4 regions of the Serratia sp. L9 genome follow, and region 2 is predicted to be linked to each of the others. Evidence: predicted binding sites of a transcription regulator. Region 2 holds the regulator's gene; each other region holds the start of a gene.
The links. The regulator PurR, encoded in region 2, represses purine synthesis genes. The targets are predictions, from matches to a motif close to CANGCAAACGTTTGCNTG.

Region 1 (3,160 bases), 2.5 Mb from region 2:
GTGAGAGGCTGTTTTCTCTCGATGAAATGAATGATAGGCCACAGTGGTGGAATGGAAAATCGGAGAGTTTTGAGTATCTCATTCAAATAAATTGACAGTTTGTTGTCTGCCAGCGGAGGGTTGGCGAGGGAACCGGATCGCAACTACCTTTAACGGGAGGTTATTACTGGAGAAAACGCATGATTATCGTCCATCACCTGAATAACTCGCGCTCGCAGCGCATCCTGTGGTTTTTGGAGGAACTGGGTGTGCCCTATCAGGTACTGCGCTATGAGCGTGACAAGACCACCATGCTAGCACCGCCGGAATTAAAGAAAATCCATCCGTTGGGTAAATCGCCGGTGGTGGTTGATGGCGATCTGACATTGGCGGAGTCAGGGGCCATTATCGAATACCTGCAGGAAGCCTACGACGCGCAAGGGCTGTTCACGCCCACCGATTTCCACGCCCGCCAGGAATATCGCTATTGGCTGCACTATGCCGAAGGCTCGTTGATGCCGTTGCTGGTGATGAAGCTGGTGTTCAGCCGCTTGGGGCATCCGCCGATCCCGTGGGTGATACGCCCGGTTGCCGGAGCTATTGGCAAAGGGGTACAGAAAGAGTATCTGGATAAGCAGATTGCGACTCACCGTGACTATTTAGAACAACATCTGAATAAAAGCACCTGGTTTGTGGGCAATGAATTCAGCGCAGCGGATATCCAGATGAGCTTTCCAATAGAGGCTCTGGCCGGGCGCGGCGGGCTGGAAGGGTGCCCGAAACTGCAGGATTATCTGGGGCGTATTCACGCCCGCCCAGCCTATCAGCGGGCGTTGGAACAGGGGGGCCATTCAACGTACTTGGGTGAACTATAATTGTTGCGGTCACTTTTATTGGAGGTAGCCCATGGCTACGCAAATTTTTGTTAACCTGCCCGTCAGCGATCTGCCTGCTTCCACCGATTTCTTCCGCCAACTGGGGTTTATGTTTAACCCCCAGTTTACCGATGAAACTGCGGCTTGCATGGTAGTGAGTGAAACCATCTATGTGATGCTGCTGACTCACGAAAAATTCAAAATGTTCACTCCAAATCCCATTGGTGATGCCAAAAAAGCCACTGAAGTGCTGATTTGCCTGTCGCAACCCAGCCGTGCTGCGGTAGACGCGTTGGTACGCAAGGCGATTGCTGCCGGGGGCAATACCTACAATCAACCGCAGGATTACGGATTTATGTACGGCCATGGTTTTCAGGATCTGGATGGACACATCTGGGAATTGATGTACATGGATGAACAAGCGATGCAGAAGCAGTAACTTTTTCCGCCCTCAGATTTGGGGGCGGTTTCCTACCGTCATTCTGGATGTTATCGATCTCGCCTCCTCAACGTGATTGCTCCTCAGGTGTTTTCGCATAAATGTCGCGATCTTTAGTTGATCAGACGGCATAGAAGGCTAGATAATCGTTTGCCTTAAAAAATGCCCCTTATGGCTCAAGCTTTGATGTTGTCATTTTTGCTTGGGATCTTTGGGCGCCACCACCATAAATCACCCGCTTTATGCAATGAGAGTTAAACGTTTGCCTTAAGGGTAAGGAAGCGAACGTGACGGAAACGGTTTCGTAATGACCATGCATAAGTGGAATAACAAGCCTTTTCATACGGGCTGGTAATGAAAACAGGGGACAGCAACATGTCGAATTCTCAAGCGAATAACGCCGTGAAACCAAAGGGCGGGCTTGATGCGTATTTTAAACTTTCAGCGCGTGGTACCAACGTGCGTCAGGAAGTGGTGGCAGGGTTAACCACCTTCCTGGCGATGGTCTATTCCGTGATCGTGGTACCCAGCATGCTGGGTAAAGCCGGTTTTCCACCCACGGCGGTGTTTGTTGCCACTTGCCTGGTCGCCGGTTTGGGTTCTCTGTTGATGGGGCTGTGGGCTAACCTGCCGATGGCGATTGGCTGTGCCATTTCACTGACGGCGTTCACCGCCTTCAGCCTGGTGCTTGGCCAACAGATCAGTATTCCTGTCGCGCTGGGCGCGGTATTCCTGATGGGGGTGCTGTTTACCATTATTTCTGTGACCGGCATCCGTTCCTGGATCTTGCGTAACTTACCGATGGGGGTAGCACATGGCACCGGTATTGGTATCGGCCTGTTCCTGCTGCTGATTGCCGCCAACGGTGTCGGCCTGGTGGTGAAAAACCCGCTGGATGGTCTGCCGGTGGCGCTGGGGGCATTCACCTCATTCCCCGTGGTGATGACCTTGCTTGGGTTAGCAGTGATTTTCGGCCTGGAAAAATTGCGTGTGCCAGGCGGTATTCTGCTGGTGATTATTGCCATTTCCATCATCGGCCTGATTTTTGATCCAGCGGTGAAATACCAGGGGCTGTTTGCCATGCCAAGCCTGGCGGGGCCAGATGGCAAATCATTAATCTTCAGTCTGGATATTATGGGTGCTTTGCAGCCCGTGGTTCTGCCAAGCGTGCTGGCGTTGGTGATGACGGCAGTGTTCGACGCTACGGGCACCATCCGTGCGGTCGCCGGGCAGGCGAACCTGCTGGATAAAGATGGCCAGATCATCAACGGGGGCAAAGCGCTGACTTCAGACTCGCTGAGCAGCATTTTCTCCGGGCTGGTAGGGGCCGCACCTGCGGCGGTTTATATCGAATCTGCGGCGGGTACGGCGGCAGGTGGTAAAACCGGCCTGACGGCAACCGTGGTTGGGCTGCTGTTCCTGTTGTTCCTGTTCCTGTCGCCGCTGTCCTATCTGGTGCCGGTTTATGCTACTGCGCCAGCGCTGATGTACGTTGGCTTGCTGATGCTGAGTAACGTCACCAAACTGGACTTCAACGACTTTGTTGATGCAATGGCCGGTTTGCTGTGTGCGGTGTTTATCGTGCTGACCTGTAACATCGTTACCGGCATCATGCTGGGCTTTAGTTCGCTGGTGATTGGCCGGGTATTCTCTGGTGAATGGCGCAAGCTAAATATCGGCACCGTGCTGATTGCGGTGGCACTGGTGGCGTTCTATGCCGGTGGTTGGGCAATCTAATACGGTTTCTCATGGGGCCGGTTCTTCGGCCCCACTGTTTTATTCCCGTTAAGACAAATCTTTTTCTCTTCTGTGCTGCATTTTGAAAGGCACAACAAGCTTTATCCGCACTAAAAAAAGTGATCTACTA
Region 2 (3,160 bases):
CAATCAGACGCTTAACACGGTTTGGATCTTTTATTCACCCGGAAAGTTGCTAAGATTAATAACCATAAAAATAATATAACAATTCGGTTTTTCCGCCCTCCGCCACTCCGGCTGAAGGTATCGGAAGAAAAGTGCTGTATATAAAAAGGAGAAAGCAATGTCGTTCGAATTACCTGCATTACCGTATGAGAAAAATGCCCTTGAGCCACACATTTCCGCAGAAACGCTGGAATACCACTACGGCAAGCACCATAACACCTATGTGGTAAACCTGAACAATCTGGTGAAAGGTAGCGAGTTCGAAGGCAAATCCCTGGTTGAGATCGTCAAAACCTCTACCGGTGGCGTTTTCAATAATGCCGCACAAGTATGGAACCACACTTTCTATTGGCACTGTTTGTCCCCGCAAGGCGGCGGCGAGCCAACAGGGGCAGTAGCCGAGACGATTAACAAATCCTTCGGTTCTTTCGCTGCCTTCAAGGAACAGTTCACCGATGCCGCAGTGAAAAACTTCGGTGCTGGCTGGACTTGGCTGGTGAAAAAAGCAGACGGCTCACTGGCGATCGTCAGCACCTCAAATGCGGCAACTCCGCTGACCGGTGAAGACAAACCGTTGCTGACCGTTGACGTGTGGGAACATGCTTACTACATCGATTACCGCAATGCGCGGCCAAAATACCTGGAAAACTTCTGGGCACTGGTGAACTGGGCGTTTGTGGAGAAGAACCTGGCGTGACGGCGGGGGATTAACCAATGATAAGGCGCAGCATGCTGCGCCTTTCTTATCAGTTCAATGCTGCGATAAAGCTAAAGATAATAATCATTGCCAAGGCACCAATGGTGGTCAGCAAAGACATTTTCAAATCGGTATCCATAAACAACTCCCTTTTCGATTGGTTTCCCAAGAGCATAAGCCACACAGTTAATACGTCAAATCATTTTCCCACAGTTCGTGATTATACCCTATGAATTTCAAGTTCCCGATAAGTGCCCAACAGGAAAGACGGCGGGTATAAAATCTTGTTATCAAACTCCTGCTTATAAATGCTGATTAGCTCTTCCACTTTTCTTCAATATGCGACAAAATCCGCAGTTCACAACTGCGTACCGGCAAAATGCCCCTCCTGTTCGAGCGACTTACGACTTCAGCACTAAAAACTCAGTTTTCGCTTATTTGGGAAAGGATCTACGCAGGCAAACGATTAACATCATACTTACATGCTGTAACATGTGGGTTCAGGAGTCATTCTTTACATGGCAACGATTAAAGATGTGGCCAAACGCGCTGGCGTTTCTACCACTACCGTTTCCCACGTTATCAATAAAACGCGTTTCGTCGCCGAAGATACCAAAGCAGCCGTTTGGGCTGCGATAAAAGAGCTGCACTATTCCCCTAGCGCCGTGGCCCGCAGCCTGAAAGTCAACCACACCAAATCTATCGGCCTGCTGGCCACATCAAGCGAAGCGCCCTACTTTGCCGAAGTGATCGAAGCGGTAGAAAACAGTTGTTACAGCAAGGGTTACACACTCATCTTATGTAACTCGCACAATAACCTCGATAAGCAGCAAGCTTATCTGGCCATGCTGGCTCAAAAGCGCGTCGATGGATTGCTGGTGATGTGTTCTGAATATCCAGACCAGTTACTGGGGATGCTGGAGGATTACCGCAATATTCCCATGGTCGTTATGGATTGGGGCAGCGCGCGTGGGGACTTCACCGATACGATTATCGACAATGCCTTCGAAGGGGGCTATCAGGCTGGCCGTTACCTGATCGAGCGTGGTCATCGGGATATTGGCGCCATTCCTGGTCAACTTTCGCGTAACACCGGCGGCGGCCGCCATCAGGGCTTCCTGAAGGCGTTGGAAGAGGCTCATATCGAAGTACGCGAAGAGTGGATTGTTCAGGGGGATTTCGAGCCTGAGTCCGGTTACAAGGCCATGCATCAAATTCTTTCGCAAAAACACCGCCCTACCGCGGTGTTCTGCGGAGGCGACATCATGGCGATGGGGGCTATCTGTGCTGCCGACGAATTGGGGCTGCGCGTACCGCAGGATATTTCGGTGATCGGTTACGATAACGTGCGTAATGCCCGTTACTTTACCCCGGCACTGACCACCATTCACCAGCCTAAAGAAAGACTGGGGGAAATGGCCTTCACCATGTTGCTGGACCGCATTATCAGCAAGCGTGAAGAGTCACAGGTTATCGAAGTACATCCTAAGCTGATCGAACGCCGTTCCGTTGCGGATGGCCCTTTTATCGATTACCGCCGCTAACTGCCCATGCCGGGCAGCAGTGTGTTGCCCGGCAGTTCTTCGCTTAGCCATTCCTGGTTGAGCGTGTCGCTGTCACCCAGATAATCCAATAACCACGCCATTGCCGGTGATTGGGCATTTTGCTGCCATGTCAGGCAACAGGCGCTGGGTGGGAAGGGTTCATGCAGTTGCAGCGCCACCAGCTCTCCGCTTTGCACCATCGGCAGAACCCGATGTGCGGGAACCATGCCGACACACAAACCAGCCCGCAGGCAGTCTACCGCCGAAACCCAATCAGGCACGTTTAACCGCCGCTGGTTATCCAGCGACCAAGTCACACGTTTGGGTAAATTGCGGGAGGTATCCTCCAGCAGCAATGAGGGATAAGGCCGCAATTGATCGTTATGCAACTCCCCTTTCAAAGCTGCCAGAGGATGGCTGGCATGCACCACGCACAGCCAGTTCATAAAACCCATATCACGAAAAGCATACCCACCGCCGACCGGCACCGCTCGCGTGGCACCAATCGCCATCTCCGCACGACCATCTACCAACGCATCCCACACGCCATTAAATACTTCCGGCTGCACCACCAATTCCACATCGGGGAAATGACGATAAAAATCCAGTACCAGTTGGCGGCTACGCAGCGGTTTCACAATCAAGTCGACCGCAATCCTCAATTGACCACGCCAACCATTAGCGACCTGTTGACATTGCCGCCGCGTATCAAGCATTTTTTTGATAACAAGCCGCGCCTCTTTAACGAACAGGACCCCGGCAGGCGTCAGTTCCACATCGCGATGGCGTCGTTCAAACAACGGCACGGCAAGCCATTGTTCCAATTGCCGCACGGTGTAGCTCACCGCAGAGGGTACCCGATGTAATTCCTGCGCCGCCG
Region 3 (3,160 bases), 1.3 Mb from region 2:
CAGACGGTTCAGCAGGACCCCTTGCTGATCCTGGATGTGGCGCACAATCCCCATGCGGCGGCCTATCTGGCGGAGCGGCTGGCTAAATTGCCACGCAAGGGTGGCAAGGTGCGCGCCGTGGTGGGGATGTTATCGGACAAAGACATTGCCGGTACGCTGTCTTGCCTGAGTCAGCAGGTGGATGAATGGTATTGTGCCCCACTGGAAGGCCCACGTGGTGCCAGCGCTGAGCTTTTAGCACAGCATTTAACGGAACCCCGGCAGTTTGCCGATGTCGAAACTGCCTGGCATCAGGCGATGCAGGACGCAGATATTCAAGATATTGTGATCGTCTGTGGTTCGTTCCACACCGTTGCACATGTGATGACGGCGTTAGACGAGAGGCGGGGAGTGTGAGTGGCAAGTAAATTTCAGAATCGACTGGTTGGAACCGTGATTTTAGTCGCCTTGGGAGTCATTATTCTCCCTGGGCTGCTGGACGGGAAAAAGAAACATTATGAGGATGAGTTCGCAGCGATCCCCTTGGTGCCAAAACCGGGCGATGCCCATGAAACCGACCTGATACCGCCGGCCAGCCAGCCGTTGCCATCACAGCCACCTGAGGGGGCCGGGGCATTGGTGGAGCAGCAGGCCGCTACTGCGGCAGCCACACAGCAGGCGGCTAATCAAACTGCGCAGCCGCCGCAGGTTGTTGCGCCGCCACCGATTGAAACCAAACCGGTTCAACCCCTAAACCTAAGCCGGTAGACGTTAAACCGGCAGAAGTGAAGCCAAAGCCGGTGCCACCACCGAAGCCGGAAGTGAAACCAGAACCGAAGCCAGAACCGAAACCGGCGGCGGAAGAAAAAGCACCCGCAGGGCAGGCTTTTGTCGTGCAACTGGGGGCGTTGAAGAATGCCGCCAAGGTTAGCGAGATTGTCGCTTCGCTGCGCTTGTCGGGTTACCGGGCCTATACCGTGCCATCAACGCCGGTTCAGGGCGAAATCACCCGGATCTACGTTGGTCCGGACGCGTCGAAGCAGAAACTGCAGGCGTCGCTGTCTGAACTGAATGCCATCAGCGGATTGAGTGGGCAGGTGAAAGCTTACAGCGCGCGTTGATAGGTCCCGCCGTGGCGGAACGAGATGATCCCCTCTCCCCTGGGAGAGGGGCAGGGTGAGCGGGCATTGCGCAGGGAGTGCAGAATAAATACCACTAAAACTGTGCCTTTCAGGGGCCATATGACCTATGTAGGCGCGGCGATTAAGAATTTTTTTATCGCCGTTTTTTATTTGTTACGTGGTGGGAAATCCGCTACGCAAACGTTTTCTTTTTCTGTTAGAATTCGCCGCGAATTGGATGCAAGGGCGATTCATCATTGGAATAGTTCATGGTCTGGATTGATTACGTCATTTTAGCGTTGATTGGATTTTCGGCTCTGGTGAGCCTGATCCGAGGTTTTGTTCGCGAAGCATTGTCACTCGTGACATGGGGATGTGCGTTCTTTGTTGCCAGCCATTTCTACCCTTACCTTGCAGCCTACTTCACGCGTTTTGAAGATGAGCTGGTGCGGAACGGCATTGCGATTGCCATTTTATTTATCGCAACGCTGATTGTAGGCGCTATCGTTAACTATGTGATTGGGTCATTGGTAGAGAAAACCGGATTATCGGGCACCGATCGGGTGTTGGGTGTGTGTTTTGGCGCACTGCGCGGCGTGTTGATCGTGGCGGCGATTCTGTTCTTCCTGGATACCTTTACCACCCTGTCACAAAGTGCGGATTGGAAACAGTCACAGCTGATCCCCCAGTTCAGTTACATCATCAGGTGGTTCTTTGACTACCTGCAGAGCACGTCGAGTTTCTTACCAACCCAATTACCGGGGCGGTAGCAGCGGCTTAGAGGAAAAGACAACATGTGCGGTATTGTCGGTATCGCCGGTTTCATGCCGGTTAACCAGTCGATTTATGATGCGCTGATGGTGCTTCAGCATCGTGGGCAGGATGCCGCTGGCATCGTTACGATTGATGCTCATAACGGGTTCCGCTTGCGTAAGGCAAACGGCCTGGTGAAGGATGTGTTTGAAGCACGCCACATGCAGCGTTTGCAAGGCAACATGGGTATCGGCCATGTGCGTTACCCGACGGCTGGCAGCTCCAGTGCTTCAGAAGCTCAACCTTTTTATGTCAATTCACCGTTTGGCCTCACTCTGGCCCACAACGGCAACCTGACCAACGCTCATGAGCTGCGCCAAAAGCTGTTTGAAAGCGGCCGCCGTCATGTCAACACCACCTCCGATTCCGAGATCCTGCTAAACGTGCTGGCCACCGAGCTTGACCGTTTCCAACATTATCCGCTGGAATCAGATAATATTTTCACCGCGGTTGCGGCGATGCATCAGCAACTGCGCGGTGCTTACGCCTGTGTGGCGATGATTATCGGCCACGGCCTGGTGGCGTTCCGCGATCCGAACGGTATCCGTCCGCTGGTGATCGGCAAGCGTGAGCTGGGGGATGGCCGCTGTGAATACATGGTGGCCTCTGAAAGCGTGGCGCTGGATACACTGGGCTTTGAGTTCCTGCGTGACGTTGCGCCGGGTGAAGCGGTGTATATCACCGAAAAAGGCCAACTGTTTACCCGCCAGTGCGCCGAGAATCCAAAAAACAATCCGTGCCTGTTCGAATATGTCTATTTTGCCCGTCCTGACTCCTTTATGGACAAGATTTCTGTCTACAGCGCCCGCGTGCGTATGGGGCAGAAGCTGGGGGAGAAGATTGCCCGCGAATGGGAAGATCTGGATATCGACGTGGTGATCCCAATCCCGGAAACCTCTTGTGATATCGCGCTGGAAATTGCGCGCATTCTGGATAAGCCGTATCGCCAGGGGTTCGTTAAGAACCGCTACGTTGGCCGTACCTTTATCATGCCGGGCCAGCAGGCTCGCCGCCAGTCGGTACGCCGCAAGCTGAACGCCAACCGGGCCGAGTTCCGCGACAAGAACGTGCTGTTGGTGGATGACTCTATCGTCCGTGGCACCACTTCCGAGCAGATCGTGGAGATGGCACGTGACGCAGGGGCAAAACGGGTTTACCTGGCTTCCGCCGCCCCGGAAATCCGCTTCCCTAACGTGTATGGCATTGATATGCCGAGTGCGACCGAACTGATTGCCCATGGCCGTGAA
Region 4 (3,160 bases), 1.5 Mb from region 2:
GCCGCGAAGGGCACCGTTTAGAGAGTATCCAGGTTGCCACTGTCAGTCCGCAGCATATCCTTGGACAGCTAAAGGTTCGCCATCCAGCCAGGCTGCGTTGTCACGCATCACCAGACGCCCTTCGATAAACCAGCTCACCACCAGCGGATAGAGAGTGTGTTCCTGGCTTTGAACCCGCTCAATGACCTCATCTTCTTCGTCTCCTGGGAAGATAGGCACCTTGGCTTGCAGGATCACCGGGCCACCATCCAGCTGTTCGGTAACGAAGTGCACCGAAGTGCCGTGCTCGCTGTCACCGTTGTCGATAGCCTGGCGATGGGTATGCAGCCCCGGGTATTTTGGCAGCAGGGAAGGGTGGATATTCAGCATGCGCCCGGCAAAATGCTGCACAAACGGGTTGCTGAGAATGCGCATATAACCGGCCAACACCACCAGATCGGGCTGGTATTGGTCGATAGCCTGCGCCAGTTCCGCGTCAAACGCTTCCCGGTCGGTAAAATCTTTGGCATCCAGCGCATGAGCGGCAATCCCCGCCTCCTGCGCACGCTGCAGGCCATAGGCCTGAGCTTTATTGCTGAATACCGCCACGATATTGGCGGCAATCCGGCCCTGTTGGCAGGCATCAATCAGCGCCTGGAGATTACTCCCCTGGCCGGAGACCAACACCACAATCTTTTTCATCACTGAATAATCACTTGTTGTTCGTCAGAAGCCGCGGTCAGTTTACCGATCTTCCAGGCTTTTTCACCCGCAGCGGTCAACAATGCGATGGCTTTTTCCACAGATTCTTGCGGTAGCGCAATCACCATGCCCACACCACAGTTAAAGGTGCGGTACATTTCGTGGCGGCTGACGTTACCTGCCTGTTGCAACCAACCAAACACTGCTGGCCACTGCCAGCTTGATTCGTCGATCACCGCCTGCATGCCTTCTGGCAATACGCGTGGAATGTTTTCCCAGAAGCCGCCGCCGGTCAGGTGGGCGATGGCGTGGACTTCTATCTGGTCGATCAGCTCCAGCACGGATTTGACGTAAATCCTGGTTGGGGCGAGCAGATGGTCCGCCAGCGGTTTGCCTTCCAGTTCGGTCGCGGTGGGATCGGTGTTGCTTACTTCCAGAATTTTACGTACCAGCGAGTAGCCGTTGGAGTGTGGGCCTGAAGCGCCGAGGGCAATCAGTGCATCGCCAGACTGCACTTTGCTGCCGTCGATAATTTCGGATTTCTCGACCACGCCAACGCAAAAACCGGCAACGTCGTAATCTTCGCCGTGGTACATCCCAGGCATTTCGGCGGTTTCGCCACCGACCAACGCACAACCAGATTGCTTACAACCTTCGGCAATTCCGGTGATTACACTGGCAGCGGTATCCACGTCCAGCTTGCCGGTGGCAAAGTAATCCAGGAAGAACAACGGTTCTGCACCCTGAACCACCAGATCGTTGACGCACATTGCCACCAGATCGATGCCGATGGTGTCATGGCGTTTCAGATCCATCGCCAGACGCAGCTTGGTGCCTACGCCGTCGGTGCCGGAAACCAGTATCGGTTCGCGGTATTTCTGCGGCAACGCACACAGGGCACCAAAACCACCCAGCCCACCCATTACTTCCGGGCGGCGAGTCTGTTTCACTACACCTTTGATGCGATCTACCAATGCGTTGCCAGCATCGATATCGACACCTGCGTCTTTATAGCTGAGAGAGGTTTTGTCGGTCACTGCGCGATCCCCACGACGATTTGCGGTTTGAATACTGTGCTTGCGGCGTTGATGCCGAAACCAGGCGCGGCAATTCTAACAGCGCAAGCAAACGTTTGCGAGGGCCTTGTGAGCTCGCTCCAACTTTTCGTCTTCTATACTGATTATCAATCTTTTGTTGATCTCGATCCGGCTATTGGTAGTGGCGTGACCGGCAAAAGGCGGTATAATCCCGCGATTTTTTGGCCGTCAACCACCTTAATAGGAGAAAAATGATGAAGATCGTTGAGGTGAAACACCCGCTGGTTAAACACAAGCTTGGTCTGATGCGTGAGCATGATATTAGCACCAAACGTTTTCGTGAACTGGCTTCTGAAGTGGGTAGTTTGCTGACCTATGAAGCGACAGCCGATCTGGTAACGGAAAAAGTTACCATCGAAGGTTGGTGCGGGCCAGTTGAAATTGAGCAGATTAAAGGGAAAAAATTACCGTTGTGCCAATCCTGCGTGCGGGTCTTGGCATGATGGAAGGGGTTCTGGAGCACGTACCCAGCGCGCGTATCAGCGTAGTTGGGGTTTATCGTAATGAAGAAACCCTGGAGCCGGTGCCGTATTTCCAGAAGCTGGTTTCCAACATTGAAGAACGTTTGGCGCTGGTTGTTGACCCAATGCTGGCTACCGGCGGTTCTATGATCGCTACCATCGACCTGCTGAAGAAAGCTGGCTGCCATAGCATCAAGGTGCTGGTACTGGTCGCCGCGCCTGAAGGGATTGCTGCGCTGGAGAAAGCACACCCGGACGTGGAGCTGTATACCGCGTCTATCGATCAGTGCCTGAATGAGAAGGGCTACATTGTGCCTGGCCTGGGTGATGCGGGCGATAAGATATTTGGTACCAAATAAAAGTATAGCCGACCAGAGAGTCGGCTTTTTTATGTTCTTTGTTTCTCAAGCTACGGCGGTAACTTGAAATCCAGCGAGCATTTATAACAAGGCCCACACGACTAACAACTTAAGGAAAAACACCACATGACCCGTCGCGCCATCGGCGTTAATGAACGCCCACCGTTGTTCCAGACCATTCCACTCAGCTTCCAGCACCTGTTCGCCATGTTCGGGGCAACCGTGCTGGTGCCGATCCTGTTCAAGATCAACCCTGCAACGGTGCTGTTGTTTAATGGTATTGGTACGCTGCTGTATCTGTTTATCTGTAAGGGAAAAATCCCGGCTTATCTGGGCTCCAGCTTTGCTTTTATTTCACCGGTCCTGCTGCTGTTGCCGCTGGGGTATGAAGTGGCGTTAGGCGGTTTTATCATGTGTGGCGTGCTGTTTTGCCTGGTGGCGCTGATTGTGAAGAAGGCGGGGACGGGGTGGCTGGATGTGATGTTCCCACCTGCGGCAATGGGCGCAATCGTTGCCGTCATCGGTCTGGAACTGGCGGGCGTAGCCGCCAGTATGGCTGGGT

Region 1: the regulator PurR is predicted to act here: its motif matches at 1,545-1,562, upstream of ACQ86O_RS08000 (NCS2 family permease).
Region 3: the regulator PurR is predicted to act here: its motif matches at 1,295-1,312, upstream of cvpA (colicin V production protein).
Region 4: the regulator PurR is predicted to act here: its motif matches at 1,803-1,820, upstream of purM (phosphoribosylformylglycinamidine cyclo-ligase).

The regions. Positions count from the first base shown of each region.
Region 1 covers NZ_CP192591.1:1,694,483-1,697,642, forward strand. Annotated here, with positions in the region: gene ACQ86O_RS07990 (glutathione S-transferase family protein) at 180-854, shown strand; gene ACQ86O_RS07995 (VOC family protein) at 886-1,293, shown strand; gene ACQ86O_RS08000 (NCS2 family permease) at 1,669-3,030, shown strand.
Region 2 covers NZ_CP192591.1:4,185,342-4,188,501, forward strand. Annotated here, with positions in the region: gene sodB (superoxide dismutase [Fe]) at 158-736, shown strand; gene ACQ86O_RS19935 (YnhF family membrane protein) at 786-875, opposite strand; gene purR (HTH-type transcriptional repressor PurR) at 1,255-2,280, shown strand; gene punR (DNA-binding transcriptional activator PunR) at 2,277-3,160, opposite strand, start outside.
Region 3 covers NZ_CP192591.1:2,881,585-2,884,744, forward strand. Annotated here, with positions in the region: partial or broken gene folC (bifunctional tetrahydrofolate synthase/dihydrofolate synthase) at 1-396, shown strand, start outside; partial or broken gene dedD (cell division protein DedD) at 397-1,100, shown strand; gene cvpA (colicin V production protein) at 1,370-1,870, shown strand; gene purF (amidophosphoribosyltransferase) at 1,895-3,160, shown strand, end outside.
Region 4 covers NZ_CP192591.1:2,653,105-2,656,264, forward strand. Annotated here, with positions in the region: gene purN (phosphoribosylglycinamide formyltransferase) at 43-681, opposite strand; gene purM (phosphoribosylformylglycinamidine cyclo-ligase) at 681-1,718, opposite strand; partial or broken gene upp (uracil phosphoribosyltransferase) at 1,973-2,598, shown strand; gene uraA (uracil permease) at 2,725-3,160, shown strand, end outside.